Regions from separate parts of the Aerococcus sp. Group 1 genome, predicted to be linked through region 2. Evidence: predicted binding sites of a transcription regulator. Region 2 holds the regulator's gene; the other holds the start of a gene.
The links. The regulator Rex, encoded in region 2, represses fermentation and respiration genes when NADH is low (regulators of the CRP and FNR family bind a similar motif). The targets are predictions, from matches to a motif close to TTGTGAANTANTTCACAA.

Region 1 (3,311 bases), 820 kb from region 2:
ATCGACTACTTCACCGGAAACGCCATTAATATCGATTGCACTACCTATTCTCAGGGGCGAGCGAACATAGATATAAATATAAGCAACCAAGTCAACGATAATGTCTTTAGACGCTAAAGCCGCAAAACCAACCACGATAATTATCATTACACCGAATAATTCCACTCGGGTAAACCAAATACTTAAAATAAAAAAGCTAATTAAGAGGATCAAAATTAAACGGGTAACCCGGATAAAGGCCTGCGCTGTACTGTCTCGTTTAAATAAGCGGGGTAAGAACCAACCCAAGGCCTTCATAAATAAAAACCCAATTAAAATAAGTCCTAAAGAAATCAAAACATTTTTGACAAATAAATCGGAATCAGATTGGTCACTGTTTAAGTAATCTAAGAATTGATGCATGCCCTCATCCTTTAAACAACAAAAAATTAGTCACACTTCTTATGCCTAGTTTAGCATGTATTTATAATTTTGTACCGTCCAATCTAGCAGACCTATTTTACCTGTTTTCCAAGCAAAGAAAAGATCGGACTAAAATATTTACTTGCTTTTGAAGTAGTCCGGTCGTTCAGAGACTTCTAGCTGAACATCGTTTAAAATCTTTTGAATCTTTTCCTTAGTAATATATTGACGACTGGCTAGGTCTGAATCTTGAAACATTTCTAGAACCGCCCCAGGCGCATTCCTGAGTTCCCATTGAGTAATCTCGATCATTGGAATCCGCATCTCTTCCTTTACCCAACGACTGATCATCTCCAAACATCCCGCTGAAGCAAAGGAAAAAGCATAGAGATCTTCAGTAGACACATAGTCACTGCCACTGGCTGCTTGTTTCATTTTAATTAGCCATTGATAAAAATTATCAAAAATGAAATGTGAAAAGGAATTTTGTCCTACTGTTTTAAAGGCTTCCTGGTAATAAAGCGGATCCTTAGCCACAATATAATAATATTCAGCCACTGACCTGGCATAGAATTCTAAACTCTTTTCATAGGGTGAACTGTTCTCTGCTAATTCTCTGACAAAATAATAATTCATCACATCATACTTATCATGAAAGCGGCGGTAAAAAGTCGACCGGGCAACGCCGGCTTCCTTTAATATATCTTCAACAACAATATGATCAAACCCCTTCTCAACCATTAAATGACTAAAAGCATTAGTAATTCGATTCTTAATTTTCATTGGCGGACTCTCCCCTCACTAGCCTTTATTTTATAAGTAAGAGCTAATAAAAACAAAGGAAATATTTTGTATCGCTAAGAAGTCATCGCTTTATGATAAATTATAAGTAAACTAAAGAATTAGGGGGCAAGGAATCATAGATATTGTGAACAAATAGATAAGTAGTGATTTTCATGACAAAGATCATAATCTAAGAAAAGGAGAATCGATTATGGCTAAATATAAAGCAGGAGTTTATTCTGGCGATGCCCAGGGCTTTGCTGGGCCACTAAAGGTTAATGTTACAGTTAGTGAAGAGGCTATTGAAAAAAATTGATGTCATTATTCAAAAGGAAACGCCTAATGTCGGCGGCAAAGCACTTCCTATTCTTATCGAGCGTGCTCTAGAAAATAATTCTGTGGATATTGATGGGGTTTCCGGGGCTTCAGGAACAACTAAGGCCTTTAAGAAGGCGGTCGGTAAGGCCCTAAACCGGGCGCAAGGCATTGAAGAAAAAGAAATCACCTATACCCCAGGAACCTATGCCGGTGAAGCCAAGGGGTTCTCAGCCCACATTCAAGTCAATGTCACTGTTTCAAAAGATAAAATTGAAGACATTGAAGTTACCCAACAATATGACACGGCTGAAATTGGTGGGAGAGCCATGCCGATAGTCATTAAACGAATTCTTGAAGCGAATTCGACCGAAGTTGATGGCGTTTCCGGGGCTTCCCTCTCCTCAAACGGGATTAAAAATGCCGTTAACTTTGCCTTAGAGGTAGCTAGTGGTCAACGTGAACCTTTAGCTAAATACAAGGCCGGCAAGTATACTTCTGAAAGTGATGACATGCGTGTGACCATGACTTTCTCGAAAAACGCCATTGAGGACCTACAGTATGACTTAACTAGCGATAAATTGATGGATCAAAAACCTGCCATTGATAAAATGCGCCAACAAATTCTCGATCTACAACAGTTTGAATTTGACTCGATTTCAGGGGCTAGTCAATCTAGCCAACAAATGCGTCAAAATACCATGCATATCTTAACAGATGCTTCTGATATCACTTATGAAGACCGCCTATCAGAATCCCCTATCAAAGATGAGATGCGGGTTAACTTTAAAAATGGTAGTTTGACCCTCGAACAAATTAACGCTATTTTGAATGCCATTGGAGAAGAACTGATCTTTGTTGGACCAGACTTACGCTTCCAATACTTTAACGAAGATGCTAAGACATATACCTATTCAACTTCTCACCTAGGCGAACTTTATACAGACTGTCACCCACCACAAGCCCGTGGCGTTTCCAGAAAATTAACCTATGAATTAGCAACCCGACAAAGAAAAAGTTATTCATTCTGGTATGTCGACGGCAATGGTGATAAATTATTTATTACCTACCAGGCCTTGTTTGATAGTCAAGGAAAATACATTGGTTTATTAGGTTGGACCTATAATGGACAAGGTATCCTTGATACGATCGATGAACCTGTTCGTCGCGGCAGCTTTGGCGATCCAAATATTCCAAACAAATTATTAAATGAAACGGAAGAAGAATTAGAAGAGTACTATGCAACTAAGGTTGAAAATGACCCTGGCCGCGATTACACGGTAAGAGAATTAAAACGCTTAGATCGGGTGGCGGCTATGGACGGCGAAAATCTTGATAGCATGTCAAGCCCAACTGTCAAGAAGAGTGGCAAAGATGAGGAAGCCAAGGCAAGTCCTAACGAAGACACTATCTCTAGTGCCTCCTTAAAAGCAGATGAAGTCAAAGCTGGAAAAGCTGAAATTGAAGAAAGTCAAAGCAAAGATAAAGAAAAGGACGATAAGCAAACAGACGCTAATTCCTCACCTTCAACCCTTTATTAAACTCATTTTACGCGACTAGGAACAAATCAAAAGGCGACCGGGAAATCTATTCCTGGCCGCCTTTTGATTTGTTAAGAATTTAGCACTTATGTCAAGCACTATCATTTTACTGCAAGATAATTAATTTGCTATTTTTGGCCTCTAGACTGGCGCATGGCTTGTCGAGCCAAGCGGTCGGCTCCCTTGGTTTGGCTTTCAGGGACCCAGACTAAAGTAAAATTTGCAAATTTATCTATTTGCTTTAAGCAAACTTTTAACAAAGTCTTGTAG
Region 2 (3,311 bases):
GTAGATTTGCCCACGCCGTTGGGTCCCACCACTGCGATAGCTTGTTGTTTTCTAATATCCATTTCAATCGGATAGGAAAGTAAGTGATCATCGTAACCAATGCCTAAGTGGTCGGCAGTAAGGACCACATTGCCACTGGACTTGTCGGTTAGGAATTGAATGTGGGGACTTTTTTCGTCTTGCTTAGGCTTTTCGATTTTGGGCATCTTTTCGAGTTGCTTACGCCGACTCTGGGCCATCTTGGTGGTCGAAGCCCGGACCAGGTTACGAGCCACATAGTCTTCTAACTTGGCGATTTTCTTTTGTTGTTTATCATAGGCCTTTTGCCAACTTTCGAGGCGGACGGCTTTTTCTTTGAGATAGAAGGAATAATTGCCCTTATAATATTCCATACTGTATCCGGTCATTTCATAGGTCTCGTTGGTGACATGGTCTAGGAAATAACGGTCGTGGCTAACGATTAATAGGGCTCCAGGATAAGAAGGCAGGTAGTCTTCGAGCCATGTCAGGGTTTCAATGTCTAAGTGGTTGGTGGGTTCGTCAAGGATAAGAGTATCGCGTTTTTCGAGGAGGACCTTGGCCAGGGCTAGCCGAGTCCGTTGACCACCAGATAACTGATTGATGGGTTTGTCGTAATCTGACTCGGGAAATTGAAAGCCGTGGAGGACCATGCGGATTTCGGAATCATAGCCATAGGCGTTGCTTTGGTTGACTTCTTCTTGTAATTGGTCATAGCGTTTGAGAGCCTCTTGGTAGGATGCTTCATCCTGGGCATCGGCCAAGTCTTGAGCGGCTTGCTCAGCATGGTGGATGAGGGCGATGGATTCTTTAAAAACCGACCGCATTTCTTCATAAATTGTCCGTTGACTATTCTCAATGGCAGCATGTTGGTCCATGTAGGCAATGGTCTTGCCCTTAGCCCGGGTGACTTGCCCTTGGTCGGGTTCCTCAATGCCCGCTAACATTTTTAGTAGGGTGGATTTGCCGGTACCGTTTCGCCCGACTAAGGCAGTGCGACTATTATCTTGGATGGTCATTTGGACATCTTGGAAAAGAATATCGGAGCCAAAACGTCGCATGAGTTTTGATCCTTGTAGTACAATCATTGGATCCTTTCCTCCTAAATCGTTTATTATTGTCTTCACTAGTGTATCACATTTTATCGGCAGATATTTTTTGGCTTTGTGAACTTTCCCTTAGAAAGGGGCGGTATTATTCACAAAGTTTTAAAATTAATGAAAATTAGCTGAAAAGATTTATGTGATTTTTTCACAAAGTTCTTTTCATTTTATGATTTAGGTGATAAAATGTATTTGATATCTTGTGAAAAGGAGTGGAAACATGAAGGAAATTCCACGTGCAACGGCTAGGCGGTTACCGCTTTATTACCGTTACTTGCATAATTTTAAGAATATGGGTAAGACACGGATTTCTTCCAGTGAACTCAGTGAGGCGATCAAAGTGGATAGTGCCACTATTCGTCGGGATTTCTCACATTTTGGTGCCCTAGGGAAGCGTGGTTATGGTTATGATGTTGAAGCTCTCTTGGACTTCTTTAGTCGCCAACTCTACCAAGACCGCCTCACCACAGTTGCTTTAATCGGGGTGGGTAATTTAGGGAACGCCTTATTAAATTATAACTTTAAACGGACCAATAATATTCGGATTGGGGCGGCCTTTGATATTAATCCTGAGATTGTAGGAACAGTCCACAGTGGGGTACCGGTTTACCCAATGAGTGAATTAAAGGAACGGATTCAAGAAATGGAAATTCTGATTGCCATTATGACCGTTCCGGAAAAAGTCGCTCAAGATACCGTGAGTGAATTAGGAGAAGCTGGTATACAAGGCATCTTGAACTTTACTCCGGTGGTTTTAGATGTTCCTGAAGATATTCATGTCCAAAACGTCGATTTAGCCAATGAGCTGCAAACCCTGATTTACTACATTGGTAATCGAAATGGTGAAAATAAAAAGAAAGGTTAGTCGAACTAGCAAAAGTTAGCAGGCCCTAACTTGAAGATCAGGTCTAACTTTTGTCAGTCGCTTAGTAAAGTCCTCTTAATTGAGGGCTTTTTTCTTGTCATCAATAGTAAAAATCAAAGAATAAAGAGTTTAATCTAACTTAATTTCCTAACTTTAAGGGCATATACTTTTAAATGACATTTTATATTTTTAAAGTTATAAAAGTAAAAAAGGTCAAAAAAAGTCAACAAATCACTTGATTTATAGTTAGAAATGTTTTACTATAAATATTGTAAGTTAGCAGTCGGAGTTGATGAGTGCTAACAAACCATTAAAAGTGTTATTAATTAGTAAGAGAAAGTTGGAGGGATATTTTAAATGTTAAAGCCGTTAAATGAACGTGTGATTATTCAAGTCCAAGAAGAGGAAGAAAAAACTGCTTCTGGCATCGTTTTACCATCTGCTGCTAAAGAAAAACCTCAAGTAGGTCAAGTGGTAGCCGTTGCTGATGCTACTGATGACTACACCCCTCAAGTTAAAGTGGGTGACCAAGTTATTTTTGAAAAATATGCAGTAAGTGAAATCCGCTATGAAGGGGAAGATTACCTCATCATTAAAGAAAAAGATTTAACTGCTGTAGTTGAATAATCATTGACTGAACTTCGACAATCAACAAAAAAACATTGAATTCTCGATCATGTTTAGATTTAAAATAGGAGATAGATAGAATGGCCAAAGATATTAAATATTCAAGTGATGCAAGACAATCTTTAGTAGAAGGTATTGATAAATTAGCTAATACCGTGAAAGTAACCTTAGGACCTAAGGGACGTAATGTTGTCTTAGAACGTAGCTATGGTTCTCCATTAATCACCAATGACGGGGTGACTATTGCTAAAGACGTTGAATTAGAAGATCACTTTGAAAATATGGGAGCTAAATTAGTTTCTGAAGTCGCTTCTAAGACCAATGATGTTGCCGGTGACGGGACAACTACCGCTACCATCTTAACTCAAGCCCTCGTCCATGAAGGCTTTAAGAACGTGACAGCAGGGGCAAATCCTGTGGGTATTCGTCGTGGGATGGATCAAGCTATCCGCAAGGCAGTAGAAGCTTTGAAAGAAATTTCTGTTCCAGTGAATGCTAAAGAATCTATTGCTAACGTTGCGGCAATTTCTTCCGGCGACCAAGAAGTTGGTCAATTAATTGCTGACGCTATGGAAAAAGTAGGCCAAGATGGTGTTATTACTATTGAAGAATCACAATCCATGGACACTGCCTTAGACGTTGTTGAAGGGATGCAATTTGACCGCGGTTACTTATCCCAATACTTTGTAACCGACAAT

Region 1: the regulator Rex is predicted to act here: its motif matches at 1,348-1,365, upstream of HMPREF9243_RS04710 (FMN-binding protein).

Annotation. Positions count from the first base shown of each region.
Region 1 covers NC_015278.1:1,022,233-1,025,543, reverse strand. Annotated here, with positions in the region: gene HMPREF9243_RS04720 (mechanosensitive ion channel family protein) at 1-402, opposite strand, end outside; gene HMPREF9243_RS04715 (TetR/AcrR family transcriptional regulator C-terminal domain-containing protein) at 541-1,185, opposite strand; gene HMPREF9243_RS04710 (FMN-binding protein) at 1,488-3,041, shown strand; gene HMPREF9243_RS04705 (ribonuclease HI family protein) at 3,170-3,311, opposite strand, start outside.
Region 2 covers NC_015278.1:1,846,971-1,850,281, reverse strand. Annotated here, with positions in the region: gene HMPREF9243_RS08610 (ABC-F family ATP-binding cassette domain-containing protein) at 1-1,106, opposite strand, end outside; gene HMPREF9243_RS08605 (redox-sensing transcriptional repressor Rex) at 1,342-1,986, shown strand; gene groES (co-chaperone GroES) at 2,344-2,613, shown strand; gene groL (chaperonin GroEL) at 2,694-3,311, shown strand, end outside.